DNA from 3 places in the Photorhabdus akhurstii genome. Region 1 is predicted to be linked to each of the others. Evidence: predicted binding sites of a transcription regulator. Region 1 holds the regulator's gene; each other region holds the start of a gene.
The links. Region 1 encodes CRP, which controls carbon source genes, mostly activating them, when cyclic AMP is high. Its sites were predicted from a motif close to ATGTGANNNNNNTCACAT; they were not measured.

Region 1 (11,190 bases):
CAAATTGTATCCAGTTTATTCGTGTTTCCCTAGTTTTCTAACTGGGGAGATACAACGATTGTTTCTAAATTAGATTTTTTTGTTTTAACGTTATTTTAGTTTATTCATTTAAATAATACTTATATAAATCATCTTTCCTCCCTACGCATAAGTTTCGAATTCATCGTTAATAATGACTTTTTTGCATGGCAACTAAGGATCAGATAAATCATATAAATTTCTTCTTTTGAGTCATCCTCACATGTTTTTACCCTGATATTATCTCGGAATATCTGTGGTTCTATGTGATCCAATTTCAATCCTGGTTTTGGCTCTTATGGTTTCTCCTTCTTTGACCGATATCTTGTAGCTGGGTAATTGCAGAATGAAAGGGTAGATAAGTGTAATGTGAAAAGGTTACTTGGCGGTTTTAAGTTCATGTATTGCTGTAAAGTCAACATAACTAATGTAATATTTTTTATACTCATTAGTACTGATTTGTTGTCCATGTAATGCATATTAGATCCAGATCGCATAAATATGTAATTAAACTACATTTAATGGCGTCAAAATGAACAAAATTACCGGCTGAATCGAGGTAATTTCTGAAAATAAATTACAAAAAGGCTTTTTCTAAGAAATAAAATAGGGTAGAGTTATTGGCGTAGGGTACAGAGGTAAGATGTTCTATCTTTCAGACCTTTTACTTCACGTAATCGGATTTAGCTGAATATTAGCTGCCCCAGTCAATTTTGACTGGGGCATTTTTTTCAACTGAATTTAACACGTAAGTGTATAAAGAAAGGATGGATTAACTATGGTTTTCAACTTGAACGGCTTTCTGGCTGAACCATATATCCAATTTCTGTTGTAGTTTATCGATACCGATTTTTTTCGGGGTCGAGAAATATTCCACTTGAATATCCCCATTAAGCGCCAGTAGGGCGTCACGAACTTTATTCAGTTGACTTTTACGGGCGCCAGACGCCAATTTGTCGGCTTTAGTCAACAACACCATAACCGGTACCTGCATTGCAACTGCCCATTGGATCATCTGCTGATCAAGATCTTTCAATGGGTGACGGATATCCATTAGTACGACCAGTCCGATCAGACATTCGCGTTTTTGCAGATATTCACCCAATGCTTTTTGCCATTTGCGTTTCATCTCTTCCGGCACTTCGGCATAGCCATAACCCGGTAAGTCAACCAAGCGAATACCTTCTTCTACTTCGAATAGATTGATGAGTTGAGTTCGGCCAGGGGTTTTACTGGTACGGGCGAGGCTTTTCTGTTTTGTCAGAGCATTCAGAGCGCTAGATTTACCTGCATTTGAGCGACCGGCAAACGCGACTTCAATGCCCATATCTTGAGGCAGATGGCGAATATCAGGCGCACTCGTGATAAAACGGGTCATATGATAGTTGTGGTTTTTGATGGTCAAAATGATTATCTCCCTGAGAAATGCACTGAATATATGGCAAAGGAGATTATACCGATAGCCACTGTTGGTTGACAGGATTAAAAATAATGACATATTTCTGATGGGTTGAACCAAGCTTACTATTTTGTTATCGATGGTGATCCGGTTTGTGAAATAAAATCTAACCTATTATTGAAAGGATAAATTTTTCTTTAAAGCCCCCGTCGATTGATAGCGTAAATGTAGGTAAATATTGAGCACGATGTTGAAGAGATTATTAGAATTGATTTAATTTGTGTTGTTGACCTTAATAATATAGGAACCCAGAATGTTTAAACGTATTTTAGTAGCACTTGTAACTGCATGTTCTCTGAGCGCAATGGCGCCTCTGGCTTTGGCTGTGGGAGAAACCTATGTGAAGCTGACCACAACGGAGGGTAATATTGAACTGGAATTAAATGACCAGAAAGCACCAATTACAACGAAAAACTTTATTGAATACGTCAATGAGGGTTATTACAACAATACAATCTTCCATCGGGTAATCCCTGGATTTATGGTGCAGGGTGGCGGTTTTACCAAAGATTTGCAGCAGAAAGCGACTAAAGCCGCTATTAAAAATGAGGCAGATAATGGACTGCGTAATTTACGCGGAACTATCTCTATGGCACGTACCGCCGATAAAGACAGTGCGACCAGTCAATTCTTTATTAATGTAGCGGATAATGCTTTCCTTGATCACGGTCAGCGTGACTTTGGTTATGCAGTATTTGGTAAGGTCGTAAAAGGCATGGATGTTGTGGATAAAATCTCTCAAGTCAAAACGGGAAACGTTGGTCCATATCAGAATGTACCGGTTAAGCCTGTCGTTATTCTATCTGCGGAGATTATTCCTTAATTTTATTATCTTGATTGTGGTAGTTTCTAGTTAACTCTCATCAGATTGAAAAACTGGCCTGCATTAAATGAAGGCCAGTTTCGCCGTTATTCATACATCTTTTGGGTAAATTCTTTATTTACTTCGGTTTGTGGATAATATCTGTCTTTGTAACATTTTTTCTCTTTACTCTCACAATGTACCCCATTACTTAAAGTGTAAGATGAAAAGTCAATATATTGCCCATCACCAAACTCTTTTTTCAGGCGTCCTGCGGCTTTTTTCCCTAAATACCTTTCGGTTAATTTTATCGATACCCCTTGTTGATCAGCGCAATATTTTCCTTTTTTATCACAAACCACCCCTTTTTCCGGGAAGAAAATGTTGGCAGTTTTAGTCACAGCCAGCGTGGAGAAGGACAGTAAAAAAAGAGATGCTATAATCAGTTTTGTCTTCATAACAATTACCTTTACTTATTGAATATCAAAATAGAGCCTATGTTTTGTAGGGTATGAGAGTAGGTTGATTGAGGAAAAAATAGCCATCTATTTTGTTATACTATGCTACAAATATTGATGTGCTATGATAGCCGCCCCGTTGTCGCGAGGCCGTTTTACCTGGAGCCATGTTGTGCAGGATAAACAAATTGCAGGAGTGGCAGGGCAACAAATACAGCGATAAAAATGAGTAGGATAGACTCCTATGTTACTAATAATAGATAACTATGATTCTTTTACATATAACTTATATCAATATTTTTGTGAATTGGGTACAGATGTTTTAGTTAAGCGCAATGATGAATTGCAACTTGAAGATATTGAGAGGTTGATGCCTACTCATTTGGTGATTTCCCCAGGCCCTTGTACCCCAAATGAAGCCGGAATTTCTCTGGCGGCGATTTCTCATTTTTCGGATAAATTGCCGATTCTTGGTGTTTGCCTTGGGCATCAGGCAATTGGGCAGGCGTTTGGCGCCAGCGTGGTAAAAGCCAGGGAAGTGATGCATGGAAAAACTTCTGCTATTCACCATAATCAGCAAGGTGTGTTCAAAGGTCTTAACCGGCCATTAACCGCGACGCGTTACCATTCATTGGTGATTGCCGCAGAGACATTACCGGCCTCATTTGAAGTCACCGCATGGAGCCAGCATAATGGCAATGTCGATGAAATTATGGGCATTCGTCATCGCACTCTACCGTTGGAAGGGGTACAGTTCCATCCTGAAAGTATTCTCAGTGAACAAGGTCACCAGTTACTGAGCAACTTTCTGAGATATTAACCAGATATCGATAATTTCTTCATTTATCCACCTTTTTCATTTGCCCATCTTTGATTTTTTATGCATATTCAGTGATTATGATTTCACTTCTGAATGGTGTATATATAAAAAACGGGTGGGAAAATGAAGGGGCATGCCGCAGTAAATAGAAACACATACGATCAAGTTATGTTGCCAATTTATTCACCGGCGCAGTTTATTCCGGTGAGAGGGCAAGGTAGCCGTGTATGGGATCAGCAAGGGAAAGAATATATTGATTTTGCGGGTGGGATTGCTGTTGTGGCTTTGGGCCATTGTCATCCTGCGTTAGTGGATGTCTTGAAGCAGCAAGGGGAGAAACTTTGGCATATCAGTAATATTTTCACCAATGAACCGGCTTTGATTCTGGCGCGGAAACTGATTGATGCTACTTTTGCTGAACGGGTATTTTTTGCCAATTCAGGCGCGGAAGCGAATGAAGCGGCATTTAAACTGGCTCGCCACTATGCAATTACTCGTCACAGCCCCTATAAAACCAAAATTATCGCATTTCATCAGGGTTTTCATGGTCGCACCTTATTTACCGTCTCTGTGGGTGGTCAGCCAAAATATGCTGATGGTTTTGGGCCAAAACCCGCGGATATTATTCATGTGCCTTTTAATGATTTAGACGCAGTTAAGGCCGTCATAGATGACCATACTTGTGCTGTTGTATTGGAGCCTGTTCAGGGAGAAGGGGGAGTTACTCCGGCAGCACCGGCATTTATTCGTGGGTTGCGTGAGCTTTGCGATAAGCATCAGGTATTGTTGGTGTTTGATGAAGTACAAAGTGGGATGGGACGTACCGGTAAACTATTTTCTTATATGCATTATGATGTTACGCCGGACATCATTACCACAGCAAAAGCATTGGGAAATGGCTTTCCTATCAGCGCTATGCTGACGACAGAGAATATTGCTTTGGCGATGACGCCGGGAACTCACGGTACAACTTATGGCGGTAATCCGTTGGCTTGTGCGGTTGCAAATGTTGTTTTTGATATTATCAATACACCAGCGGTTCTGGAGGGAGTTGAAAAACGCCATAATTTGATAGTGAATTTTCTGAATGATATCAATCAGAAATATTCGATATTTGGTGAAATCCGAGGAAAGGGCCTGCTGATTGGCGCGGAACTCAAAGCGCCGTATCAGGGAAAAGCAAAAGATATTCTGCAACTAGCGGCTGACAATGGTTTGATGTTGTTGAGTGCGGGTGGTGATGTATTGCGTTTCACGCCTTCGTTGATTATCAGTGAAGAAGAGATTGCTCAGGGCATGGAACGGCTGGAACAGGCAATTAATCAGATGGTGTAATTAAGTACAAGAAAAATCAGCGCAGGATTATGCGCTGATTAATCAAGCGTTAACGTGTACCGTAGACGACAATAGTTTTACCGTGTGCGGAGATCAAGTTTTGATCTTCTAGCATTTTCAGAATACGACCAACCGTTTCACGGGAACAGCCAACAATCTGACCAATTTCCTGACGCGTGATTTTGATTTGCATTCCGTCCGGGTGGGTCATTGCATCTGGTTGTTTCGCCAGATTCAATAAAGTTTGGGCAATCCGGCCAGTAACATCCAAGAAAGCCAAATTACCGACTTTCTCAGAAGTTGTTTGTAAACGGTTTGCCATTTGGGCAGATAAACGCATCAAAATATCCGGGTTTACCTGAATCAGTTGACGGAATTTTTTATAGGAGATTTCAGCCACTTCACAGGCGCTTTTGGCCCGTACCCAGGCTGTACGCTCTTGCCCCTCTTCAAATAATCCAAGTTCACCAATGAAATCTCCCTGATTTAAATAGGAGAGGATCATCTCTTTGCCTTCTTCATCTTTAATCAAAACCGCAACAGAGCCTTTTACGATGTAGTAAAGCGTCTCTGCTTTTTCGCCTTGATGAATAAGCGTACTTTTAGATGGATATTTATGAATATGGCAGTGTGACAAAAACCATTCAAGAGTCGGGTCTGTTTGTGGCTTGCCGAGAACCATTCGTTTCATCCTCTGTTGTTATCGCTGCCTAAATAACACGAGAATCTAAAAGTTTCTCGTCAGGCTGGCTTATAAAGACACTAGCTTAACATATTAGTTTGTTGAAAAACCGACAGATAAGGGTTTTATATAGGTTATCTGAAATTTGAGTCTTACGTATTGATCTTAACCTATATACTTGGCCCGCTTCTGTTTTTAACACAGGAAAAGGCTTCTGTCTCGTCTTGTATTGTTTCAGCATAATAAACCGCTCATTAGATTGCCAGTTTAATACTGAAAGAGTAGGCTTGGATGCAAAGAACGACTTAAGAGGTATTTATGCAAGCGCGGGTAAAATGGGTTGAAGGATTGTCTCTTTTGGGGGAGTCATCTTCCGGTCATCAGGTCATGATGGATGGTAATGCCGGCGATAAGGCGCCAAGCCCAATGGAAATGGTATTAATGGCAGCCGGTGGTTGCAGTACGATTGATGTAGTTTCTATTTTGCAGAAAGGCAGGTACGACATAAGAGATTGTGAAGTAAAATTAACTTCCCGCCGTCGTGAAGAGGCGCCACGCTTGTTTACTCATATTAATCTGCATTTTATTGTTACGGGTAAGGATTTAGCAGATAAAGCGGTGGAACGCGCCGTCATGTTGTCCGCGGAAAAATATTGCTCTGTTTCATTGATGTTGGGGAAATCGGTTGAAATTACCCACAGTTTTGAAATTAAAGATATAGATTGAAAAATTATTTCTTGGTTGGAAAATAACAACAGGTAACTAATATCTCAGTTACCTGTTTTTTTAACTGAATAATATAAGATGTAAATTTTAAGTGCCGGATTTTCTCGATTTATCTCAGGCGCTGATTAACTAATTTTTCCCCCTTCCAGCAGTCGCTGTACCAATGGCGTCATAATTAGCTCCATTGCTAATCCCATTTTTCCGCCGGGGACCACGATGGTATTAATGCTTGAAACGAATGAGCCTTGTAACATGGCTAACAAGTATGGGAAATCAATTTGAGTCAGATCACGGAAGCGGATGACGATAAAACTTTCATCCAATGATGGAATGGCTTTAGCTGAAAATGGATTGGATGTATCAACGGTGGGGACACGTTGAAAGTTGATATGTGTTCGCGAGAATTGTGGCGTAATGTAGTTGATATAATCATCCATAGAACGCACGACGGAATCCATCACAGCTTCCTGCGAGTGCCCTCGTTCTCCGGTATCGCGGATCAGTTTCTGTATCCATTCAAGGTTGACAATCGGCACGACTCCCACTAGCAGATCAACATGACTGGCAACGTTATGTTGCGGTGTGACAACGCCGCCGTGCAAGCCTTCATAAAACAGCACATCTGTCTGCTTGGGTAAAGATTCCCACGGCGTAAATGTACCGGGGAGCTGGTTGTAAGGGACGGCATCGTCATAGGTATGAAGGTACTTCCGACGGCGGCCTTCACCGGTTTCACCGTAGTCAATCATGGTTTTTTCCAGCATGCCAAAATCATTGGCTTCCGGCCCAAAATAACTGATATGCCTGCCTTGTTCTTTGGCTTTACGGATTGCGGCATCCATTTCAGGGCGAGTGTAGCGGTGGAAACTATCTCCCTCTATCTGTGCCGCACTGATGTTAAGTTGCTGGAAAATCTTACGGAACGCTAAACTGGTGGTGGTGGTTCCGGCGCCGCTGGAGCCGGTAATTGCAATAATCGGATGTTTGGCAGACATACAGTAAACTCCATAATGTTAAGAATGGAACATTTCTTTTGGCACAATATTGATGCTCTCATGCAGTTCAGACCACACCAGCATAACATCTCCCTGTTCCAACTGACGGCGTATGTCAGTGACTTTCTGTTCCAGCGATTTTTCATCTTCGCCATAGTCAGTGCCTTCCCGCAGGATAAAACTCTCTATCAAATTTAACAGAGTTTCTGGCTCCAGTTGTTGCCACGGAATAATCATTGTGGTTGCTCCAGATAAGATGACAGCCAATTTGGGATGCGTTGTTCCAGCCACATTTGTGGTTTCTTCAACGAACCACTGACAAAGCCCACATGTCCACCATATTCTGTCATTTGGTATTCAATATTCTTGGGTAACATTTTGAGATCAGGAACAACTTCCGGTGTCATAAAGGGATCGTCTTTAGCATGAATAATCAGCAGTGGCACAGTAATATCAGGCAGACGCGGCAGAGCGCTACACTGGCGGTAGTAGTCCGCTGCATTTTTAAAGCCGTGGATTCTTGCGGTTACAATTTCATCAAATTCTCGAATATGTTTCAATCTTTTTACCTGAGACAGATTGATGGGGAGGGAACCGGGGTAGCGTAATAATTTACGGGTGGCATTACGTTTCAGGCTATTAAGTAAATAGCGTTCATAAACCTGAGAAAATCCTTTTTCTATCCGAAGGGAACAGGCTGCCAGCATTAAAGGGGCGGAAACAATGACGGCAGCATTGATCTGGGCGTTTGTTTTTTCTTCTGCCAGATAGCAGGCCAACATATTACCGCCGACTGAATAACCTACGGCTGAGGTGGGTGCATCACCGTAAGTCTGTTTTAACCAGTTCAGAAAATAACGGGCATCGCTTGTTTCGCCGGAATGATAGAGACGCTTTTGGCGGTTTGGTTCACCACTGCATCCGCGGAAATGCATGACAACGCCAAGCCAGCCTTTTTCCCGGCAGATATGAAGCAAACCGTGGGCATAGGGGCTGTGGAAACTGCCTTCCAGACCATGAAACAGGATCAGCCGTGGCTTATGTGTTGCGCTGGCGGGATCTTCACTCCACGCCAGATCAACAAAATCGTTATCCGGTAAATTAAGTCGTTGCCAATATGGTTGCAGTTCAGGATACCGCCGCACCAGACGCGGGAGTAGTGTCTGCACATGCGGATTACTGGCTCCGGTTAGAGGACGAAAGATATCAGTCATAATGGTTTCGAGTTAAATTGATTAGTTATCTTGTATGGTGAATAACATACTGATATTTTCTGTGAAAGGGAAACGCCAATATTCAGGATGAAAGGTAACTCTTCATGACAGCAAGCCTGATTTTTTCATTAACGACTTTCTTGTTTATTTCTGTCATTACCCCGGGTCCAAACAACATGTTGCTGACTTCATCGGGCGCTAACTTCGGTTTTACCCGCTCTTTGGGGTTGCTCTTTGGCGTTGTTCTGGGCATGCAGACGATTTTATATCTGGCTGCTTTCGGAATAGCGGCATTGCTGTTGGTCTATCCTGCTATTCACACGGTGATGAAAATAGCAGGTAGCCTCTATTTGCTGTGGTTAGCATGGAAAACAACAACGGCCAGTTACCGGCGTCTGGATACCAAAGACAGCGCTGTTATCAAGCCGGTTCGGTGGTATCAAGGTTGGTTGTTGCAGTTTTTAAATCCGAAAGCCTGGCTGATGGGGGTGGGTGCGGTTGGCAGCTACAGTATTGCCGGTGATCACTACCTCTATTCCATCATCGTGATCAGTATCGCGGTGATGTTTATTAATTTCTTGGGCGGCATGGTGTGGGCGGGTTTTGGTTCATTGATAGGGACGTTACTCCGTAGTCGCAATGCTTGGTTTATTTTCAATATCATGATGGGAGTATTAACGGCAACTTGTGTGCCACTGATTTGGATTGGATAATTCAGACAGTTAATTGCGTTTTTAGTTATAGAAAATACTATTTTATTCTTTTTTACTTTGGCAAATATCTACAATACTTATTCTGATGTACCTCGTCTTTAATTATGACATTGGAGGTGTTTAAGTGGGTAGATCCGCTCTTGTGGTTTATCTTTTTTTTCTGGCGCTCTTGCTATTGGCTCCCGCTGTTCAGGCGAACAGTCAGCAAGTCACGATTGCTTATCAAACTTCACCAGAGCCGGCAAAAGTTGCTCAGTATAACGGCGATTTTGCCCGGCAATCGGGTGCTGATGTTCAATGGCGAAAATTTGACAGTGGTTCCGCTGTGTTGCGAGCGTTAGCTTCTGGTGATGTGCAGATAGGCAATATGGGTTCCAGCCCGTTAGCGGTTGCTGCCAGCCAAAAACTGCCGGTGAAAATTTTTCTCATTGCTTCCCAGTTAGGGCAATCGGAAGCGCTGATTGTTAATCAAAAAATCACTGAACCTTCTCAGCTTATCGGCAAGCGAATTGCTGTTCCTTTCATTTCCACCGCCCACTACAGCCTGTTAGCCGCATTGCATCACTGGCAGATAGATCCAAAGCTGATCCAGATTATTAACCTACAACCACCGGCGATTGTTGCCGCATGGAAGCGCGGTGATATTGATGGCGCTTTTGTCTGGTTACCGGCCGTGAATGAATTAGCTGCAACGGGCCGCGTGCTGACCGATGCAGCGCAAATTGCCCAATGGGGAGCGCCAACGCTGGACGTATGGGTTGTCCGTAATGATTTCGCGGAACAACATCCTGAATTGGTCACCATATTCGTGAAAAGTGTACTGGATGAAAATCAGCGCTATCTGACTTCTCCTGAAACATGGCTGGCAAATAACAAGAATATTGCTGCGGTATCGAGATTGAGTGGCTTGTCGGAAGACAAAATCAGTCAATGGATACTCACCAATCGTTATCTGAATGCTGATCAGCAATTGAATTTATTAAAGTCAGAAATGGCGAAAGTGATTCGTGATACGGCTAGATTTCTGCAACAACAGGGTAAAGTTTCACAGGTTGCTGATAATTATCAGGATTATGTGACGGATAAATTTATCAAGGCGATCATTCCATCGAAAATGGCTGGAGGGAACGATGCTACAAATTAGTGGTTTAACCGCCAGATATCAGGACCAAGAAGTTCTTCGTGATATCAGTTTTGATATGACAGCCGGGCAATTTGTGGTGATCCTAGGGCCATCTGGTTGTGGCAAAACAACCTTGTTAAATCTGATCGCGGGTTTTCTCACCCCTTTCTCCGGTGATATTTGGCTGAATGGTAAACCGGTAACTGGCCCCGGTGTAGAGCGTGGTGTGGTGTTTCAACATGAAGGATTGATGCCGTGGCTGAAGGTACTGGATAACGTGGCTTTGGGGCTGAAATTTGCCGGTGTGCCTAAAAAACAGAGATTGGAGACCGCTCGGCAGATCATTCATCAAGTTGGTTTGAGTGATTATGAAGATAAATATATTTGGCAACTGTCTGGCGGCCAGCGACAGCGGGTGGGTATTGCGCGTGCATTGGCGGTTGAACCTCAACTATTACTGCTGGATGAGCCGTTTGCAGCGCTTGATGCTTATACCAGAGAACAGATGCAGGAACTGTTGCTGACTATTTGGCGTGACAGTAAAAAACAGTGTCTGTTGATTACTCACGATATTGAAGAAGCCATATTTATGGCAACTGATCTCTATTTAATGGGATCTTCACCGGGAAGAATTGTTGAACGGATTACCCTCGACTTTGGCCGACGATTTGCAAATGGAGAATGTAGCCGCAGCATTAAATCTGATCCCAATTTTATTATCTGCCGTGAATATGTGTTGGAACGCGTGTTCAGATACCGGAGGGCTTTGGTATGACTCTTTATCAGGAACAGGAAGCCGGTGTGGTGGCTCTGCTGAAAAATAGTAAAAGACGTTTTAAACCAAT
Region 2 (11,190 bases), 970 kb from region 1:
CCAGAGGGTGATCCGGAGCGACAACCAGTTTGACCTCATAATCAAATAGCGGTGTGTAGTGCAAATGACTCTCCGGGAGAATATCTGATGTTAAAACGACATCCAATTCCCGTTGCAGTAATGCTGGCTGTGGATCAAAAGTAACGCCGGATTTGAAATCCACATTGACTTGGGGCCAGGTTTCTCGGAAATGCTTGAGTGCCGGTGTCAGCCATTGAATACAACTATGGCATTCAATGGCGATACGTAGATTTGTTTGGCCCGGCTCTTTACATTCGCGGAGTGCATTTTGAACCAGAGGAAGCACTTGTTCTGCTAGTCGTAATAAAATTTCACCCTGTGGCGTGAAGCGAAGCGGTTGACTTTTACGGATGAACAACCGGAAGCCAAGGCGATGTTCAAGATCGCTGAACTGATGAGACAAAGCGGATTGTGTTTGATGCAGATGATTGGCTGCCGCTGCTAATGAACCGCAATGACTCAATGATTGTAGTGTTTTTAGATGTTTTATTTCGATCATGAGAAACCTTCAGGATGATAATGAATAAATTGCGCTTGTGGTTTATACCTTACCTGTTGATTATGGATGTGTAAACATCTAGACGGCTAAAAATGACGGGATAATGAAATGACGATTATTAATCACACACTTGGCTTTCCACGTATCGGTTTGAAAAGAGAACTCAAAAAGGCTCAGGAGAACTATTGGGCAGGGAAAATTTCTCAGCAAGAATTATTGGAAACTGGCCGAGAGTTACGTGCCCGTCACTGGGAACAACAAAAGCAGGCTGGTGTTGATTTAGTGCCGGTTGGTGATTTCGCTTGGTATGATCATGTTCTAACCACTAGTTTACTGCTCGGTAATGTGCCGCCGCGTCACCAGAATCCAGATGGCACGATTGATCTAGATACACTGTTCCGTATTGCTCGCGGTCGTGCGCCGACGGGTGAACCTGCCGCCGCCGCGGAAATGACTAAATGGTTTAATACTAACTACCACTATATCGTGCCGGAATTTCAGCAAGGGCAGGAATTTAAACTGAGTTGGACTCAGTTATTAGAAGAAGTAGATGAAGCGTTGGCTCTGGGTCATCAAGTGAAACCAGTTTTACTGGGGCCGGTAACTTACCTGTGGCTGGGTAAAGTGAAAGGTCAGGTATTTGATCGTCTCTCTTTATTGAAAGATATTCTTCCTGTTTATCAGCAAGTATTAGCTGAGTTAGCTAGACGTGGTATCGAGTGGGTTCAGATTGATGAACCTGCGTTGGTACTGGAACTGCCAGCAGAGTGGTTAGCCGCTTATCCGGTTGCTTATCAGGCGCTTCAAGGACAGGTTAAATTATTGCTGACTACCTATTTCGATAGCGTTGGTCACAATCTAGAAACGATCAAATCCTTGCCGGTACAAGGGCTGCATGTGGATCTGGTTGCTGGTCAAGATGATATCGCGCAACTGAATGAGTCATTGCCAAAAGAGTGGGTGCTTTCCCTTGGTGTGATTAATGGTCGTAATGTATGGCGTGCTGATTTAACCGCTAAACATCAGTTGATTAAGCCATTGGTAGATAGCCGTACATTGTGGATTGGTTCTTCCTGTTCTCTTCTGCACAGTCCTATTGATCTGAATGATGAGACTGCGCTTGATGCCGAGGTGAAAAGCTGGTTTGCGTTCGCATTGCAGAAATGTGAAGAGTTAGCCTTGCTGGCTGCGGCATTGAATCAGCCAGAAGGCGGTAAACAAGCGGAATTGGATGCTTACAGTGCGCCAATCCGCGCCCGTCGTGAATCTAAACGGGTAAATAATCAGGCTGTTACTGAACGCCTTGCGGCAATTAATCCACAGGACAGCGAGCGTAATCAGCCATACCCACAGCGTGCGGAAATACAGCGTCAGCGCTATAACTTGCCATTGTGGCCGACAACAACCATTGGATCGTTCCCACAAACGACGGAAATTCGTGGTTTGCGTTTGGATTTCAAAAAAGGCCGGGTAGATGGCGCCAGCTATCGCACCAATATCTGTGAACATATTAAGCAGGCAATTAACGAACAGGAACGTCTAGGGTTAGATGTATTGGTTCATGGCGAAGCTGAACGTAACGACATGGTGGAATACTTCGGTGAACACCTCGACGGTTTTGTCTTTACGCAAAATGGTTGGGTTCAGAGCTATGGTTCCCGTTGTGTTAAGCCACCGGTGATTATTGGCGACGTCAGCCGTCCTGAAGCTATCACGGTAGAATGGGCTAAATATGCTCAATCACTAACGGAGAAACCTGTCAAAGGGATGTTAACCGGTCCGGTGACAATTCTCTGCTGGTCATTCCCAAGGGAGGATGTCAGCCGCGAGACGATTGCTAAGCAGATTGCATTGGCGCTGCGTGATGAAGTGGACGATTTGCAAGAAGCGGGTATTGGTATCATCCAGATCGATGAGCCAGCATTGCGGGAAGGTTTACCACTGCGCCGGGAAGAGTGGCAGGCTTATCTTGATTGGGCAGTAGAGGCATTTAAATTGAATGCTGCAATTGCTAAAGATGACACACAGATTCACACTCATATGTGTTATTGCGAGTTCAATGACATCATGCCTTCCATCGCAGCATTAGATGCGGACGTGATTACCATTGAAACTTCCCGTTCAGATATGGAGTTGTTGGATTCATTCGAAAACTTCTCTTATCCGAATGAGATCGGGCCGGGTGTTTATGACATTCATTCACCTAACGTACCTAGTGTTGAATGGATTGAAGCACTGCTACGTAAAGCGGCTGATCGTATTCCGGTCGAACGCTTGTGGGTTAACCCGGATTGTGGTTTGAAAACCCGAGGTTGGACTGAAACTCGCCAGTCACTGGCAAACATGGTACAAGCGGCGAAACGTCTTCGTGAATCAGTGAAATAACTCATCCAACAATTTGCCTGTCACCTTTAATTGGTGATAGGCATTTTTCATAAAATAATCTTTTTTTCTTGCAGTAGTGCATAGTGATGCGAGCTTAGCCGGGATCTTTTCTATTACCAAACTTTTAGTAACTTATATATGCCATATTGGTATTTGTAAAAGTACATTTTATTAACAAAATAACTCGGGTATTAACAAGATGGAAGCATTGTAATAGAAACTTAATAATTAAAGAGAGGATTATATGGATGTTAATAAGTTGCAAGGTAAGAAAAGTAGCTCTCGAAGAAATTTTTTGAAAAGTAGCGCTGCTATTACGGCGACTGCTGCGCTTGCTCCGATGAGTTTAGCTCGTGCGGAAGCAAAATTATCATCACAACATGGAATAGGCATATGTACGCTTGCGCCAGAGCAGATATCAGGGCCATATTTCCGAAATGACAAAATTGTAAGAAGGGATATTACTGATTCAGAATTAGGAATACCTTTTTTATTGAAAATTACTGTCATGGATGAAAAAACATGTAAACCCGTTGATAATTTATTTGTTGATATCTGGCATTGTAATAGTCGGGGGAAATATTCCGGTTGGACTTATATCAGTCCCGATGTAGTACCTAACGTTGCGGGAATAGCTTCTGCCAATAGAACTGATGATAAAAGTTTTCTAAGAGGAGCTCAACCATCGGATAAAAATGGGATAGTTCATTTTACGACTATTTATCCTGGGTTTTATGCTGGTAGAGCAACTCATATTCATATTGGAATTAGAAAATTGAGCACAAATGTAACTGACAAAGAGCATTTTGCTTTTGTTGGTCAGATGTATTTTCCAGAAGAGATCAATACAGAGGTTTATAAATATGATCTGTATTCAAAACGGAGGGTAATCAGAACTAAAAATAATGAGGATACATATTTTAAAAATATGAATGGTCATCTTTCAGAAATAAAAGTAACAAAAATAGACGAATCTGATATTAACCGTGGGATACTAGGTGAAATAATTCTATCAATAGACTTGGATAATATATCTAATTTCATAACTAAAGATGATTTATATTCCCATACGGTATGACCGGTTTTATTGAATAAACTAAATTTCAATGTAATAACATTCGAAATTATAAAATAACCTATGTAAATGGTGTGCTGATTAATAATTTAATAAAGTATCAGGTACTTGATATTTGCATACGGATATTGTGCAGGCACAGAGAGGATTATCTTTACTGTTTGATTGATATTATCAGTAGAGCATACTGTCTGTGCCTGTCATTTTCTCAGAGGAAAACTTTCAGTCCCACAAGCGGAATATCAAATTAATGAGTTGCGCCTCCATTAACGGTGATATCTTCACTGTTTTTTAATGCTTCATCGATAGCAATTTCCAGTGCGGTTATAACTGTTTCTAGGGCCATGCTCGGAGCACCTGAATACCGAACTGCTTGTTCAGGCAGATAAGGAATATGGATAAATCCACCGCGTATTTCAGGATTGGAGCATGCTAAATGATGCAACAAGCCGTACATGGCGTGGTTACAAACAAAAGTGCCTGCGGTTTGTGAAATGGAGGCAGGGATTCCTGCTTCACGCAAACCCTTGACTATCGCATTGATCGGTAACGTGGCGAAGTAGGCGGCAGGGCCTGTTGTGACTATGGGGGTATTGATAGGTTGATTGCCTTGATTATCAGGAATACTAGCGTCATTGATATTAATTGCCACGCGTTCCACGGTAATATTTGGTCTACCGCCTGCCTGTCCCACGGCAATGACCAGATTAGGCTGTACATCATCAATAGCAGCATACAGACAGGCTAGGGAGACGTCGAACACACATGGAAGCTGACGCGCTTCAACGCGGGCTCCACATAATTCTCGTCCCTGTAATTGTTTGGCTGCTTCCCAGGATGGATTAATCGTTTCTTTGTCGAAAGGCTCGAAACCTGTAATTAAAACTGTTTTTTGTGTCGTCATCGATAGTGCCCTTAATTATGATAGAAAGAGTCTAATATATCTATACCCGTCATCTTTCAAGCTGCCTCTTTGTTGGCTGCACTCACTCACCCCGGTCACATAGTTACCTATGCTCCCGGGGATTCGCTCCCTTGCCGTCGCGATCCATCTTGAAATCCATAGGGTATAAACAATATGCATTCTATAAAAAGATAACTGTGATATTTATATTTGGTAATTGTTTTATTTTTGTTGAAAATATAATTGTAATATATTGGTAAATAAGCAAGAAAATTGTTTATTAGTTATGGAAGTAAAATACAGTTAATTTTTTAATATGTTCATCATAAGAAAAAGTTATTTTTAAAATATCCAAGATTATTGCGTTGTTGATTTATAAATGTTAGGAGAATATTTTAATAACGACAGTGACTTATATTTGGTTAAGTTGATAGTTTGTTGTAAGTATTTTTTTATGTCCGGGTGGTGAAACGATAATTTTTTCTTTATTGATGGGATGGATATTAGCCTCTATTAACTCTCAGGGAGAAAATATTTCAATGAGATAATCCGTGATATATTTCTCTCAGCATGTTTTATATATAAAAATAACTAAACAATGGATTGTTTTTTCCATAATACAAACCTAATTCCAGTTAGTTTGTGGGTGGAAGAAAACACCCTGTTTTTTACCCATCTCATGTCTATTTTGTGATTTACATCTCAAAATAATGTATGTTTTTCTTTTTTATATTACTTTGAAGTGACATTTATCACTAAAAGATGTCTAAATGCTCAATACAGTAGATCCCAACTAATTTCATTATAAATTCTTCTTGCTGAGGAGTCTGATATGTCTGATGTATTTCACTTAGGTCTGACCAAAAACGACCTACAAGGCGCAACTTTAGCTATTGTTCCGGGTGATCCGAAACGTGTAGAAAAAATCGCAAGATTGATGGATAATCCAGTTCATCTTGCTTCTTTACGTGAATTTACGTCATGGAGGGCAGAAATTGATGGTAAAGCTGTCATTGTGTGCTCTACGGGTATCGGTGGCCCATCAACTTCTATCGCTGTTGAAGAATTAGCGCAATTGGGTGTGCGTACTTTTTTGCGTATCGGCACAACAGGTGCAATTCAGGAAAATATCAATGTTGGTGATGTGTTGGTGACTACTGCGGCTGTTCGTTTGGATGGTGCTAGTCTGCATTTTGCTCCGATGGAATTCCCGGCGGTTGCCGATTTTGAATGCACGACTGCTTTGTACGAAGCAGCAAAAGATTTAGGTGCAACGGTACATGTGGGGGTAACGGCTTCTTCCGATACTTTTTATCCTGGTCAGGAACGTTACGATACCTATTCTGGCCGTGTTGTGAGCCGTTTCAAAGGTTCAATGGCTGAATGGCAGGCGATGGGGGTCATGAATTATGAAATGGAATCGGCAACTTTATTAACAATGTGTGCAAGCCAAGGACTGCGTGCGGGGATGGTTGCCGGTGTTATTGTTAACCGTACTCAGCAGGAGATTCCTAATGTTGAATTACTTGAGAAAACAGAAAGTAACGCATTAGGGATTGTAGTAGAAGCTGCTCGCCGTTTGTTGTAAATCATACTTTTTGGGCCGGAGTATTCCGGCTCACTCTTATTTTAAAGAGAAATCTGTTAATGTCTTAACACCTAACAATTAATTAAGAGTCATCATGATCACAACATCTTTATTGCATCCATCAGTGCTTCCACTCAATGGAGGGATTAATTTTCGTGATTTAGGCGGTAAAAAAGTCGCGAATGGTGGAAAAATCAAATCAGGTTTACTTTTCCGTTCTGGTTCTCTGGATCGCTTAACAGAAAAAGACCTATCTTTCCTGGCAAATAAAAATCTCTTTCAAATCATAGATTATCGTGATATCAGTGAAGTAGAGGATAAGCCTGATTTGGTATGGAATGGCGCTAATTATTATCACGCTCCGGCCAACCCCTTATCTGATGAAGTGAATGCGAATTTGGAAAAATTAGCGTCAGAGATGTTGGAACAATTTAATCCTCAGGCATTTATGTTCCGTCTTTATGAATTATTGCCTCTAAAAAACTCGGCCTATAAGACATTGGTTAAGTTACTGCAACAACCGGAAAAAGGGGGAATCGTCCAGCATTGTGCGGTGGGTAAAGACAGAACCGGTGTAGGCTCTGCTCTAGTATTATTTGCATTGGGGGCTGATTTGGATACGGTAATGGAGGATTATTTAGTGACTCACTCTACTCTGGCTCCTTATCGTGAATATTTGTTAAATGAGCATGCGAAAACTATGAGTGACGATGTGGTTGATAAATTCGCTTATGTTTATTCCGTGAGAGAAGAGTTTTTAATGACGGCATTAAACAGTATTAATCAGCATTATGGCAGTGTAGATATATGGCTGGAGAAAGATCTTGGCCTTGATTTTGCTGTTCGTAAGAAATTACAAGATTATTTCCTTGAATAAAAAGTTGGTTTAATTCTGGTTAATGCAGCGGTGGTTAAATTGAATATGGTATTACCCGTTATCTTTCAAGTTGCCTCTTTGTTGGCTGCGCTCGCTCACCCCAGTCACATAGTTCGCTATGCTTCCGGGGATTCATTCCCTTGCCGTCGCGATGCATCTTGAAATCCATAGGGTATATTAATCAGTATAGGAATATGAATTTGAGTCTTCATGAAATAGTTGATCTGGTGATCGCTTTTGTTAAAGCTCATGATACCTGGATCATGCCGATTGTTTTCTTGCTCGCTTTTGGTGAATCTCTGGCTTTTTTCTCCTTGTTATTACCTGCAACGATAATATTGCTTGGATTGGGGGCATTAATAGGTGAAAGTGGCCTTAATTTCTGGCCAATTTGGTTGGCAGCCGCAGCGGGGGCTTTTTTGGGCGATTGGGTATCTTATATTGTAGGCGCCCATTTTAAAGGTGATGTTGGTAAAATTTGGCCGATTTCCCGTAAACCGCAATTACTGACACGAGTACACCATTTCTTTGAACGTTGGGGTATCTGGAGCATTTTCTTCGGGCGATTCTTTGGGCCATTCCGGGCAATTGTGCCATTGGTCGCGGGTATTTGTGCCATGCCATTGCGTTATTTCCAGATAGCGAATATCTGTTCCGCACTTATCTGGTCTTTTGGCGTATTAGCTCCAGGCGCGTTTGGTTTGCAATGGTTAGTGAAATGGGTGAGTTAATTGGGAGCGGCTTCGCAGACTGAACCATCTGTATAAATCATTCTGGACATCTATACAGTGACAATTTAGTTTATCTGGTCTAAGCATTAGATAGAGGAAGTACCGGTGGGTATCCAGTTGTTATATACGTTGATAGGTACACTTGGCGGCCTGTTGGGCGGTGGTATTCTTGTTTGGTTCTCCGTTCATCAACGTATTCAACAGCAAGAGCTGGAGTTACGGAAATTGGATAGCCAGCTTGCCGTTGCTAATGAGAAACTTGAACAATCCGCTTATTGGCGGGTTGAATGTGAACAATTGAACCAGGAATTGCGGGCTCAGAGAGAAGTCAATAGCGTGCAAGAATCTGAACTGCGGGAAGTGACGACACGCTTGGAAGAGAGTCGCTTTGCGGCTGAAGAGAAACAGCGGTTGCTGATCAACAGTGAACTACGTTTGAATACGCAATTTGAGAATTTGGCTAACCGTATTTTTGAACAAACGGGTCGCCGTACTGATGAACAAAATCGGCAGAGTCTCAATACGCTTTTAGCGCCATTTCGCGAACAGCTTGATGGCCTTCATCGGCAGGTACAGGAGAGTTTTGGTCAGGAAGCCCGTGAACGTCATACTCTTGCACATGAAATCCGTAATTTACAGCAACTGAATGTCCAGATGGCGCAGGAAGCTATCAATCTGACGAATGCCCTTAAAGGTAATAATAAAATTCAGGGAGATTGGGGCGAAGTTGTGTTATCCCGTATTCTGGAAGCCTCTGGTTTACGAGAAGGGCATGAATTTTGTACTCAGGTAAGTATCAAGGTAGAGGGTAACCGCCGTTTCCAACCCGATGTTATTGTTCATTTGCCACAAGGGAAAGATGTGGTCATTGATGCCAAAATGTCGCTGGTCGCTTATGAGCGTTATTTCAACAGTGGCGATCGGCATCAGCAGGAGTTAGCCCTTCAAGAACATATCGACTCAATTAAAGGCCATATTCGTGGTTTGAGCCGCAAAGATTACCAACAGTTGCCTGGGCTGAAATCGTTGGACTATGTATTGATGTTTATTCCGGTTGAACCCGCTTATCTGGTTGCGCTTAACAAGGCGCCTGAGTTGCTTGATGAAGCACTTAAATACAATATTATGCTAGTTAGTCCATCAACATTGTTGGTTGCTGTACGTACTATTAATAACTTGTGGCGCTATGAGTATCAAAGCCAAAATGCGCGTTTAATCGCCGATAAGGCTGCCCGTATGTACGATAAAATGCGTTTGTTTGTCGATGACATGCAAGGTTTGGGGCAAAGTTTGGATAAGGCTCAACTTAATTATCGACTGGCAATGAAAAAGCTGATTGAGGGACGTGGCAACCTGATAAGTCAGGCAGAGAGTTTTCGTAATTTAGGTGTTGAGGTGAAACGGCCGATTGATTCCGAACTGGTTGATAAGGCCAGTCAACCATTCTGTGCTAATGATTAATACCAGGATGGGGTTTTACCTGAAAGGCTGATACACTTTTATAACGCTTTGAATAAAAAATGGGCAAATAACATGGTAGACCACACGAAACAAACCACACATTTTGGTTTCCGTACTGTAGCAAAGGATGAAAAAGCAGGCATGGTGGCTGATGTGTTTCATTCTGTTGCGACAAAATACGATTTAATGAATGATTTAATGTCGTTTGGCATCCATCGTATCTGGAAGCGTGTGGCTATTGATGCCAGTGGTGTGCGCAGAGGTCAGAGGATACTTGATTTAGCGGGTGGTACCGGCGATCTGACTGCTAAATTTTCTCGTATAGTTGGTGAAAAAGGCGAAGTTGTTCTTGCTGATATCAATGAATCTATGTTGAAAGTTGGGCGTGAAAAATTACGTGATGCTGGTGTTGTTGGCAATGTTAGCTATGTGCAAGCCAATGCGGAAGCGTTGCCTTTCCCTGATAACTATTTTAATTGCATCACTATCTCTTTTGGTTTGCGCAATGTTACCGAAAAAGAAAAAGCCCTGCGTTCTATGTTTCGGGTGTTGAAGCCGGGTGGGCGTTTATTGGTACTTGAATTTTCTAAACCTTTGTTCGCACCGTTAAGCAAAGCGTATGATGCTTATTCTTTCCATGTGCTGCCAAAAATTGGTCAGGTTTTTGTGCGGGATGCTGACAGTTATCGTTATCTGGCGGAATCCATCCGTATGCATCCTGATCAGGAAACGCTTAAAACGATGATGGAAGAGGCTGGCTTTGAACAGGCGACTTATACCAATATGACCGGCGGCATTGTTGCACTACACAGAGGTTTTAAATTCTGAGATGGAAAGACCATCACTGAGTACAGCCATTAATTCCACACTTACGCCGGTTTTAACCGCAGTGATGGAAACATCGTTGAATTACCTGTTGTACCGTGAACCGGTGTTAAGGCCAGCCCGTATGCGGTTGGTAGACAAAGTTTTGTCGATCGAATTAAAAGAGATGAACACGCCACTTACATTGGTGTTCAGTGAGAAACAGGTGGACGTATTAAGCCAATGGGGCGAATCTGCCGATTGCACGGTTAAAACTCACTTTGCTGCTTTGCTTAAACTACGGGATCGCCAACAAATTTCCAAATTGCTCAATAGCGGTGAAATGGTTATTGAAGGAGATATGCAGGTTGTTCAGCAATGGTCTGCTTTGTTAGATATGGTTGAATGGGATTTGGCCCATTATCTTTCTCCTTATTTCGGGGATATTGCTGCCGAAAGTATTAGTCAACTCCTTAAAAAAGGATTTCAGTTTGTTTCCGGTTCAGTGGAATGCCAGAAAAATTATCTGGCGGAAGCGTTAACAGAAGAATGGAAACTAGCCCCAAATCAGCTTGAAGTGGCTTATTTCAGTGAAGAAGTTAGCATGTTGGCCAAAGATATCGAGCAAATAGAACAACGATTGGCAGTATTAGAGGGAAAATATGACTCCAGGTGAATTAAGGCGCCTTTATTTGATCATACGGGTTTTTCTTTCTTATGGATTGGATGAACTCATTCCCCGGATTCGCTTAACCTGGCCTCTTCGTTTTGGTCGTTATTTATTGTTCTGGGTCCCGAATAGACATAAAGATAAATCACTTGGAGAGCGACTGCGACTTGCCTTA
Region 3 (11,190 bases), 2.5 Mb from region 1:
CATAAATATCACTGATAGCATTTGTGGCGGCAATGCGCCCAAAATCAAATGGATCATCTACAATCGGCATGAAGAAATCTGTCGTACTGACAATACCGATACCGTTGCCAATATCATAAACCGCGGCATCATCACGGGTTTCACTACCAACCAGTAAATGAGGGTCAAGAAATTTTTCCTGCTCACTATGTAGAATGGTTTCCAAAACTTTTGGTGAAATTTTACAACCGCATCCAGCGCCGTGGCTGTATTGGGTAAGACGAACTTCTGTTGACATAACAGACCCCGGTTACAAGTAGCTGACAAAATTGGTCATATCCGGCGGAGTAACCTTATTGGGCGCTCTTAACACAGGCGTTCCAAGGTAGAGAAAACCCACTATTTTGTCATGTTCATCACACTCCAAACCGGCACGCACGGTATTATCATCAATCCACGGACCGGTACGCCAGATACCACCAAACCCTTGAGCCACCGCCGCCATTTGCATCGCATGTACCGCACAACCCGCGGAAACCACCTGTTCCCATTCCGGTATTTTGGAATTCTCAGCCACTTTTGCAATAACAGAGATGATTAATGGCGCCCGATAAGGCGCGCTTTTCGCTTTTTCTTCCGCGTCAGCGCCAAGCTGACTATCAATGGCTGCTTGATGGAGTAATCGACTGAACCGTTCAATACCTTCATCCTGCATGACAATAAAGCGCCACGGACGCAGTGCGCCATGATCAGGCGCTCTCATTCCCGCCGCCAGAATATGCTGTAATGCTTCATCTTGAGGCGCCGGGGTTGTTAAACGTGATACTGAACGTCTGTTCAACAAAAGTTCTAATGCATCCATCTTTTCTCTCCTAGATAATGTATTTTATTATAAGCTAACATTTTCTGTTTATTTGTTAACAAATAAAAGTCCCAAAAGCTGTCTTTTCAGACAATATGCCACTATTTGAAGCTGACATTTACATGTCTGATCATTAGGATAGCTTTACTTGATCCTATTTTTGGAGATGATATGCGTATTTTATGGAAGTTGATCGCAAGATTATTTAAATGGAGTTGGCGACTATTAAATTTTATTCGGGAAGTCATTTCAAACCTGATTTTTATCATGCTGGTTCTGGTTGTGATTGGCGGTTTCCTGCTTTATCAACAGCCAAACAAAACGGCAGATAGTTATCGGGGAGCATTATATGTCAATCTCACCGGTGTTATTGTGGATCAGGTCTCCAGCCGTACTCCATTGACTCAATTGAGCCGTGAACTGTTTGGCACATCCGGCAATAAATTTCAGGAAAACTCCCTGTTTGACATTGTTGATAGCATTCGCCAGGCAAAAACCGATACCAAAATCACGGGTCTGGTGCTGAAACTTGATGATTTCATCGGCGCCGACCAGCCATCCATGCAGTATATCGGTAAGGCAATTAATGAGTTTAAAACTTCCGGTAAACCCGTTTATGCTATCAGTGACAGTTATAATCAGTCACAGTATTATCTGTCTACCTTTGCCGATAAAATCTATCTATCGCCACAAGGAACGGTTGGTCTTTATGGCTATTCAACCAATAACCTATATTACAAATCCTTGCTGGACTCACTGAAAGTCACCGCGCATATTTTCCGCGTCGGCACGTATAAATCAGCCGTTGAACCGGTTATGCGTGATGATATGTCCCCCGATGCCCGCGAAGCTGATAGCCGTTGGGTCAACGGTCTGTGGCACAACTATCTCAATACTGTCGCTACCAACCGCAAACTCACTGTTGATCAAGTATTCCCAGGCGCTGATGAGATGATTGCCGGCTTACGTGCTGTTGGCGGAGACAATGCGCAATATGCGCTTAAACATAAGCTGGTCGATTATGTTGCGCCACGCAATGTCATTGAAAGCGACATGACAAAAGCCTTTGGTTGGGACGAAAAAAACCGCCACTTCAATGCTATCAGCATTTACGATTATGCACCGCAATTGGTGGAAGGCAGATCATCATCTAAAGGCAATATCGCCGTTATTGTCGCACAAGGCGCAATCGTCGATGGGCAGCAGACGCCAGGTATGGTTGGCGGTGACACAACCGCCGCTCAGATTCGTCAAGCTCGCCTGGATGATAATATCAAAGCTGTTATTCTGCGAGTAAACAGCCCTGGCGGCAGTGTGAGCGCTTCTGATGTTATTCGCACTGAACTGGCCGCGCTACGTGCAGCGAATAAACCTGTGGTGGTTTCTATGGGGGGAATGGCGGCATCCGGTGGTTACTGGATCTCTACTCCATCTAATTACATCATCGCAAACCAAAGTACGTTGACGGGTTCTATTGGTATCTTCGGTGTCATCACCACTTATGAAAACAGTCTGGAACATATTGGTATCCATACTGACGGCGTTTCCACGACGCCACTCGCGGGTATTTCTGTTACCAAAGGACTCAGCAAACAGTTCTCAGAGCTGATGCAGCTTAATATCGAAAATGGCTATAACAACTTTATCGGTATTGTTGCTGATTCACGCCATAAAACACGTGAAGAAGTCGATAAAATTGCTCAGGGGCATGTGTGGATTGGTCATGATGCTAAAACCAATGGATTGGTCGACCAATTAGGGGATTTCGATGATGCGGTCACTAAAGCGGCTGCATTGGCAAAATTGGATAACCCAGAGCTTGACTGGATGCAGCCTGAAATGTCATTCAGTGAGTTGCTGATGAGTCAGTTGACAACAACCGCGCAAGTTATCGTACCGGAAGCGGTTCAAGCTTGGCTCCCCGCTCCACTGGCGCAGGTGGCTCAGGAAGTGAAACAACAAAGTGAGTTCTATCGCCATCTGAATGATCCACAAAATCGTTATGCATTCTGTTTAAATTGCGGAGATATTCGCTAAACAGCCCATAATAATGCCTGATTCCAGGTAATAACTCGATTAATTTAGCCTGACAAATCCCTGTCAGGCTTTTTTTCTTCTGTAATACTCCTATAATCCAGCTGATCTTTTTATGAGGTACAGTCATGCAGAAGAAGTCTATTTATGTCGTCTATACTGGCGGAACTATTGGGATGCAACACTCATCTCAGGGATACATTCCCGTTTCCGGGCATTTACAGCGTCAATTAACAAAGATGCCCGAATTCCATCGACCGGAAATGCCGACATTCACCATCCGTGAACATCAACCACTGATCGATTCTTCTGATATGACCCCAGAAGACTGGCAGTTTATCGCTGATGATATCCGAGAAAATTACCATGATTATGATGGGTTCGTGATCCTGCATGGTACGGATACAATGGCATTTACGGCATCGGCCCTCTCCTTTATGTTTGAGAATCTGAGTAAGCCAGTCATTGTCACAGGGTCGCAAATCCCACTGGAAGCGCTGCGCTCTGATGGGCAGACAAACTTATTGAACGCGCTTTACCTTGCCGCTAATTACCCGGTTAACGAGGTCAGCCTGTTTTTCAATAATAAACTGTTTCGTGGGAATCGAACCGTCAAAGCACATGCCGACGGTTTCGATGCTTTTGCCTCGCCAAACTGTTCTCCATTAATGGAAGCCGGTATTAACATCAAAACTTTCAATGCTTGCTCTGCCCCTGCCAGTCATGGTGAGTTTATTACTCATCGGATTACCCCTCAGCCAATTGGCGTCATCACCATTTACCCTGGCCTTTCCAGTCAGGTTGTGAATAATATTTTAATGCAGCCGGTTAAGGCTCTCATCCTGCGCTCGTATGGCGTCGGAAACGCACCTCAGCGCCCTGAACTGCTGAAAGAGCTAAAACAGGCAACAGAGAGAGGGATCGTGGTTGTTAATTTGACTCAATGCATTTCTGGCCGAGTAAATATGGAAGGTTATGCAACGGGCCATGCTCTGGCGGAAGCAGGGGTAATCAGCGGCTACGATATGACTTTTGAAGCAACTTTAACCAAGTTGCACTATTTACTCAGTCAACCCTATAGCAATGAAAAAATTCGTTATTTAATGCAACAAAATTTACGTGGTGAATTAAGTTATCCTGATAAATAATCAAGGAAAAAGATGAAAACAGCCCTATTACTTATTGATCTACAGAACGACTTCTGTACCGGCGGCGCTTTAGCCGTAGAAGAGAGTGAACAAGTCATTGTTGCGGCAAATCAGGCAATTGATATTTGTCTGAAACACAATATCAGCATTATTGCCACTCAAGACTGGCATCCGGCTGAACATATGAGCTTCGCAGTAAATTCCGGGCAACAGATCGGTGATATCGGTATATTAAACGGTATTCCACAAGTATGGTGGCCGGTACACTGTGTTCAGGGTCAGCCTGGCGCTGATTTCCATCCACAGCTAAACAAGCAAGCCATTCTCGAAATTTTCCATAAAGGTGAAAATCCACAGATCGATAGCTACAGTGCTTTCTTTGACAACGGTCATCTGAGTAAAACCCGGCTTGATGACTGGTTGCAAACACAGCAAATTGAACGTCTGTTTGTTATCGGTATCGCGACTGATTATTGCGTGAAGTTTACTGTGCTGGATGCGCTGGCATTAGGTTATGAGACTTGGGTCATTACTGATGGTTGCCGGGGGGTTAACCTCAGCCCAAATGATAGCCAATCAGCATTCAAAGAGATAAAAGAGAAAGGCGCTATATTGATAGAACTTGATCAACTAGAAAACGCTCTCCTCTGATATCAATCCAAGGCCAGGCTGAGTTTACACACTCAGCCTTTTCATCACCTACTTGCCAAAGATTATGGCTTGAATGTCGCCACCATTTCAGACTGAAAGATCGCTTTCAGTTCTTGTTTACTCTTCATCACCAACTGACCGTCAGTGCCGATCGTCATATGTTGCGGATCATGGTTATGCCTTGATTGCCATAGCATAATCATTTGCAAACTATGCTCTTTCTGCTCTACCGTTAGAGGCACGCCATCCTGCCATTTACCCAGTTCTACCGCCTGAACCAAGCGTTGATATATTTCTGGTGTCATTACAGATAACAGATCATCCAGTTCCATTGATATTTCCTCATTATTTTCCAGAATTAGCTGAAACGATTTTTTGCGTAAATTAAGATTATGTCCGCAATCATAAAAACGATTAACCTACTGTTTTTTCGCCTGTATTTTCATCAGTAAAGCTTAATGCAGCCGAGTTGATGCAAAAACGTTCTCCTGTCGGTTGCGGGCCATCAGGGAACACATGCCCCAAATGAGCGTTGCAATGACCGCAACGTACCTCAATACGGTGCATATTGTGACTATTATCATCAAGATACTTCACCGCATCATGAGTAACAGGCTGGTAAAAACTCGGCCAGCCACAACCAGAATCAAATTTAGTATCGGACATAAATAACAGCTGCTCGCAACATAAACAATGATACATGCCACTTTTCTTATTATGCAGCAATTTCCCTGAGAATGGCGGCTCTGTCCCGGCATTCTGGGTTACATGACGCTGAATATCAGTAAGTTCTTTACAAAGGGAAACATCAGGATTCTTAGCCATAACGACCACCTTAATAATAAGACTCATGTTCTCAATAAAATTGATTAATAATAACAAAAAATTAACATCACATCAGTGGAATTTATTTTAAGTGGTTAACTGAATCTGTCTATACCCTATGGATTTCAAGATGAATCGCGACGGCAAGGGAGCGAATCCCCGGGAGCATAGCGAGCTATGTGACCGGGGTGAGTGAGCGCGGCCAACAAAGAGGCAACTTGAAAGATAACGGGTAATCCTACTATTTGTGATGTGACTCGCATATCTAACTAATTAACTTTCAATATCTGTCTACGCCTTGATAATGATGGGCGGCTCGATTGCCAGTACCCTATGGCAAGCGTCTAAATGGTGAACTCAAAGCTAATGTTTTTCAGCTATTGACACGATTCCGCTTGACGGCTGGCAAGGTTTTGGTAACTTTAGTAATAATTTTTAATTCACTAAAAAATAGCTGGTGGAACACTATGACTATCAAAGTAGGTATCAACGGTTTTGGTCGTATTGGCCGTATTGTTTTCCGTGCCGCACAAGAACGCTCAGACATCGAAATCGTTGCAATCAACGATTTGCTGGACGCCGAATACATGGCTTACATGCTGAAATACGATTCAACTCACGGTCGCTTCAACGGCACTGTTGAAGTAAAAGACGGCCACCTGATTGTTAACGGCAAAACTATCCGCGTTACAGCAGAAAGAGATCCAGCTAACCTGAAATGGAATGAAGTGGGTGTTGATGTTGTTGCAGAAGCAACAGGTATCTTCCTGACTGACGAAACCGCCCGTAAGCACATTGCCGCTGGTGCGAAAAAAGTTGTTCTGACCGGCCCGTCCAAAGATGACACGCCTATGTTTGTTATGGGTGTTAACCACAAAACTTATGCAGGCCAAGACATCGTTTCTAATGCTTCCTGCACCACTAACTGTCTGGCCCCGCTGGCTAAAGTTATCAATGATAAATTCGGCATTGTTGAAGGTCTGATGACCACTGTTCACGCAACAACGGCAACTCAGAAAACTGTTGACGGTCCTTCTGCGAAAGATTGGCGTGGTGGTCGTGGCGCCGCTCAAAATATCATCCCATCATCTACCGGTGCGGCTAAAGCGGTGGGTAAAGTTATCCCTGAACTGAACGGTAAACTGACTGGCATGGCTTTCCGCGTTCCTACTCCTAACGTATCGGTTGTCGACCTGACTGTGCGTCTGGAAAAACCAGCCACTTATCAACAAATCTGTGATGCAATCAAAGATGCTGCGGAAGGTGAACTGAAAGGCGTTCTGGGTTACACCGAAGATGACGTCGTATCCAACGATTTCAATGGCGAAAAACTGACTTCTGTATTTGACGCCAAAGCAGGTATCGCTCTGAACGACAACTTTGTGAAATTGGTTTCTTGGTATGACAACGAAACCGGTTACTCTAACAAAGTTCTGGATCTGATTGCTCACATCGCCAAATAACTGAGTAATCTCCTTGCCTGAAAAGAGCTGCCCTTCCCCGGCAGCTCTTTTGTTTCAATCTGTATACAACATGCGTTATTCTTGGGCCTTGCCATCGCCCAACTTTGATTCACAAGGTTATACGGATGAACGACAGAATCTTTTCATTACCGGTCGCAGAACAAATTTCTCCAGCGATTAGTCAACGAAATATAGACGGTTTCCCATTGATAGTCGTCGATCATCCTAAGGTTCGTGGCGCAATCAGTCTGCAAGGGGCACATCTCATCGCCTGGCAACCCAGTGGTGAGGAACCGGGGTTGTGGTTAAGCAGGAAAACCATATTTGCAGCAGGTACTGCTATCCGCGGTGGTATTCCTATTTGTTGGCCTTGGTTTGGTTCCTCAAGAGCGCCAAGTCACGGGTTTGCCAGAATTCTTCCCTGGGAATTTAGCGCACATAATGAACATGAAAATGGCGTCATACTCACTTTTACGCTGAGAGACAATGAATATACCCATAAATTGTGGCCTTATGATTTTACCTTGATTGCCCGGTTCAAACTGTGTGAAACCTGTGAAGTGGAACTGGAAACCTATGGTGATTATCAAGCAACCTGTGCCCTACACACTTATCTGAATATTGGCGATATTAATCAAATTTCAGTCAGTGGCTTAGGTAAACATTTTATTGATACGGTTGCCGATAAAGAGCAATACACAACAACAGAGGATCTTATTTTCAACGGTCGTACCGATCATATTTATACCGAGCCAGAAGATTTTAATCTGATAAGGGATAAATCGCTGAAACGAACCATTGAAATTCACCATTATCATCACAGTGATGTTGTATGCTGGAATCCCGGCGCCCAACTATCGAACGGAATGAAAGATATGTGCAATGAAGGTTATAAGAATATGGTTTGTGTAGAAACAGCTCGTATCAATAAACCATTGATCTCTAAAGATGATAGTCCAGCCCATATTTCGGTTCTAATCCGTTGCCGGAAAGATTACCAGTAAATATCTCTCTCATTTAAATCAAAAAGACTGAATACTATTTAGTGAATTCAGTCTCTATTCGATATTATCGCAGTGAGTAATTAAAAACTATATGTAACACCTGTCCAAACAATACTTGAATATGACTTATTAACCATCGGACTATCTTTAATTTCACTTGGTAAACGCTCAACACGTCCCATCATAAATGCAGACCATTCCTGGTTAAATTTATAATTGGCAGATAATTCCACATAGGGAGTCCAACTATCATCTGGCGTATATTTTTCTAGTCCGCTACGGCGCGATTCATTATCTTTGATACCATACTCATAACGATTTTGTTTTTTACTATTCCAAACCACGCCTAATCCCGGTTGTAATGACCAATCATCACTTTTAAATTCGTACAAATAAGCCAGGTCAATCCTTATACCTTTACTTTTACTCAACGTATCCGCGGCAAAAGAGCTACGCAACGTCCCCCAATCTTCAATATGACGATAGCTAAAACCGCCCATCATAGTATCATCACGACGATCCAGCTTTTTCATCTGCTTATCTTCATTATCTTTTGGGCGGAAACTTTGAGGATAGTAATAGACATCTAAAGATAACTGATCTTTTGGTTGATTCCACAAATAGTACCCGGCGGCTAAAGTATGAAAATAGAAATTGTCACTTTCATAATTAACCATTGGAACAAACAACACTTTATCTTTATTCTTCACACCTTTATAAGGTGATGCCTCAGCCAAAACAGAAGCGCCAATTGACCACTGCCCTGCATAAGCTAAAGATGAAGACAGGCAAAAAGTGACGACTGTGGCTAAAATTTTAGCTTTGTTGATCATGATTAACTATTTCCTTTAAAACAATTATACAATTAGCTATATCAAGTGTAAGAGATCATTTCCCTCATTTTCAAGTAATAATGTCCTATTTTTCTTAAAGAGCACAATATGTTTACTGCCCATCCAATTTTGCTGGCGAGAATAGATAGATTGTACAAAACAAAAATATATTAATTTGACGAAAGCGGTAACTTATTTCCTGTAATAATACCCGTCGTTAACTACTATTTGACACTCTGTCTGGTATTTAACGACATAGCATTTAACGACATAGAGATACCGGGACCCGATTTGCCAATGCACACAATAATTCATAGCCAATCGTCCCGGAAATCTCGGCCACATCATCCACCGGCAAATTTTGCCCCCATAATTCAACAGGACTACCAATTTGAGCCTGCGGACAAGGCGTTAAATCCACCGACAACATATCCATTGATACTGTGCCTAATACTTGAGTCCTAACACCATCGACAATAATCGGCGTCCCCGTCATTACACGACGGGGATAACCATCAGCATAGCCACAGGCAACTGTACCTACTCGCATAGGACCCGGTGCTGTATATTCACTACCATAACCAATTTTGTCTCCTGCTTTGAGATCCTGAATGGCAATAATTTCACTTTGCAGGCTCATCACTGCTTTCAACCCAATATCGGCAATATCTTTCCACTTTCCACTCGGTGAGGCGCCATACAGCACAATCCCGGGACGTACCCAATCTCGATGAGTTTGTGGATACCACAAAGAAGCGGCTGAATTAGCCAGACATTGAGAAATATCCAATCCATGACTGACCGAATTAATAACGTTAAGTTGTTCAGCAACGCTAATCTCCTTATTATCCTTATCCGCATTCGCAAAATGTGACATTAATGTTATTTGCCCAATTTGCCGGATACGCTTTGCCGATGATAAAACCGTTCTATATTGATCCGCAGGAAATCCCAATCGATTCATACCGCTATTGAGTTTGAGATAAATATCGATTGGCTTACTTAAATTGGCCATCTCTATTGCTTTCAGTTGCCAATGACTATGTACTACCGTTATTAACCGATATTCATCAATTATCGACAAGTCTTCAGGTTTAAAAAATCCTTCCAATAGCAAAATTGGCCCCTGCCAACCCTGCTCCCGTAATAAAATCGCCTCATTAAAATCAAGTAAAGCAAATCCATCAGCCTGATCGAGATATTGCCATATGCGACTCAAACCATGCCCATAAGCATTTGCTTTAACAACAGCCCAGATTTTACTATTACCGACCTTATTACGAATAATCGCCAGATTATTTCCCAATGCATCAAGATGAATCGTTGCCGAAATCGGACGTGGCATATTCTATTAGCCTCTTAGTTCAGTGTGTAATTGGTGGCTAAATGGTGCCAATTTTGTATTAAAACCATTAACATAACGAAATACTGATAAATCATCAGACGCAATGGCGGGCTTTTTACCCGAAATAATATCAGCCAGTAATTGACTGGAACCACATGCCATTGTCCATCCCAATGTACCATGCCCTGTATTTAGGTAGAGATTGTGATATTCAGTCGGGCCAACAATTGGGGTGCCATCTGGCGTCATTGGGCGTAATCCCGTCCAAAAACGGGTCTGAGTAATATCGCCTCCGCCGGGATAAAGGTCTTGTACCACCATTTTTAATGTTTCATAACGTGCTTTAAGCAGATCCAAATTGAAGCCTACAACTTCTGCCATTCCGCCCACACGAATACGGTTATCAAACCGGGTAATCGCAATTTTGTATGTTTCATCCAATGCAGTAGATACCGGAGCCCGTTCTGCATCGACAACAGGCATCGTTAATGAATAACCTTTCAGTGGATATACGGGAATTTTGACAAAACCTTTCAGCAATTCAGTGGAATAGGCACCCATCGCGACAACATAGCTGTCTGCTGTCATAACGTCATCTTCGCATTGGACGCCGGTAATCCGCTGCCCTTCCACCAATAACTGTTTGATCTGCTTATTAAACAGAAACGTTACCCCTGCCGCTTCTGCCATTTTCGCCAACTCTTTGGTAAAAAGCTGACAATCACCCGTTTCGTCGTTCGGTAATTGCAAGCCCCCCGCCAACTTGTGAGCGACATGCGCTAACGCTGGCTCTACTGTCGCCAGTTTATCCGCCGTTAATAAATTGTAAGGAACGCCTTCCTGTTCAAGAACAGCTATGTCATTCACGGCATTATCAAACTGTTTATTCGTACGGAATAACTGAAGCGTGCCCTTTTGACGCCCTTCATATTGAATACCGGTATCTGCCCTCAACTGTTTGATACAATCACGGCTGTACTCTGCCAGTCGCACCATTCTGCTCTTATTTATCGCATAGTGACTGGCATCGCAATTACGCAACATCT

Region 2: udp (uridine phosphorylase) is a predicted target of CRP. The motif match lies at 5,573-5,590, and genes of this name have one in related genera.
Region 3: gapA (glyceraldehyde-3-phosphate dehydrogenase) is a predicted target of CRP. The motif match lies at 5,745-5,762, and genes of this name have one in related genera.

Annotation. Positions count from the first base shown of each region.
Region 1 is NZ_CP020335.1:419,918-431,107, forward strand. Features, by position in the region: gene spfP (small protein SpfP) at 662-709, shown strand; gene yihA (ribosome biogenesis GTP-binding protein YihA/YsxC) at 791-1,423, opposite strand; gene ppiA (peptidylprolyl isomerase A) at 1,731-2,300, shown strand; gene B0X70_RS01805 (YcgJ family protein) at 2,387-2,737, opposite strand; gene B0X70_RS01810 (aminodeoxychorismate synthase component II) at 2,982-3,557, shown strand; gene argD (bifunctional acetylornithine/succinyldiaminopimelate transaminase) at 3,681-4,892, shown strand; gene crp (cAMP-activated global transcriptional regulator CRP) at 4,942-5,574, opposite strand; gene B0X70_RS01825 (OsmC family protein) at 5,893-6,300, shown strand; gene B0X70_RS01830 (phosphoribulokinase) at 6,426-7,295, opposite strand; gene B0X70_RS01835 (YheU family protein) at 7,314-7,532, opposite strand; gene B0X70_RS01840 (hydrolase) at 7,529-8,509, opposite strand; gene B0X70_RS01845 (LysE family translocator) at 8,614-9,222, shown strand; gene tauA (taurine ABC transporter substrate-binding protein) at 9,347-10,366, shown strand; gene tauB (taurine ABC transporter ATP-binding subunit) at 10,353-11,120, shown strand; gene tauC (taurine ABC transporter permease TauC) at 11,117-11,190, shown strand, end outside.
Region 2 is NZ_CP020335.1:5,175,557-5,186,746, reverse strand. Features, by position in the region: gene metR (HTH-type transcriptional regulator MetR) at 1-520, opposite strand, end outside; gene metE (5-methyltetrahydropteroyltriglutamate--homocysteine S-methyltransferase) at 629-2,905, shown strand; gene B0X70_RS22220 (intradiol ring-cleavage dioxygenase) at 3,150-3,983, shown strand; gene pcp (pyroglutamyl-peptidase I) at 4,228-4,884, opposite strand; gene udp (uridine phosphorylase) at 5,717-6,472, shown strand; gene B0X70_RS22205 (tyrosine-protein phosphatase) at 6,567-7,349, shown strand; gene B0X70_RS22200 (DedA family protein) at 7,544-8,080, shown strand; gene rmuC (DNA recombination protein RmuC) at 8,246-9,541, shown strand; gene ubiE (bifunctional demethylmenaquinone methyltransferase/2-methoxy-6-polyprenyl-1,4-benzoquinol methylase UbiE) at 9,614-10,369, shown strand; gene ubiJ (ubiquinone biosynthesis protein UbiJ) at 10,371-11,021, shown strand; gene ubiB (ubiquinone biosynthesis regulatory protein kinase UbiB) at 11,008-11,190, shown strand, end outside.
Region 3 is NZ_CP020335.1:2,939,244-2,950,433, forward strand. Features, by position in the region: gene selD (selenide, water dikinase SelD) at 1-277, opposite strand, end outside; gene B0X70_RS12825 (NAD(P)H nitroreductase) at 290-841, opposite strand; gene sppA (signal peptide peptidase SppA) at 1,013-2,878, shown strand; gene ansA (asparaginase) at 3,004-4,023, shown strand; gene pncA (bifunctional nicotinamidase/pyrazinamidase) at 4,036-4,674, shown strand; gene B0X70_RS12845 (YeaC family protein) at 4,737-5,006, opposite strand; gene msrB (peptide-methionine (R)-S-oxide reductase MsrB) at 5,089-5,499, opposite strand; gene gapA (glyceraldehyde-3-phosphate dehydrogenase) at 5,967-6,962, shown strand; gene B0X70_RS12860 (D-hexose-6-phosphate mutarotase) at 7,088-7,966, shown strand; gene B0X70_RS12865 (MipA/OmpV family protein) at 8,047-8,799, opposite strand; gene dadX (catabolic alanine racemase DadX) at 9,062-10,144, opposite strand; gene B0X70_RS12875 (D-amino acid dehydrogenase) at 10,151-11,190, opposite strand, start outside.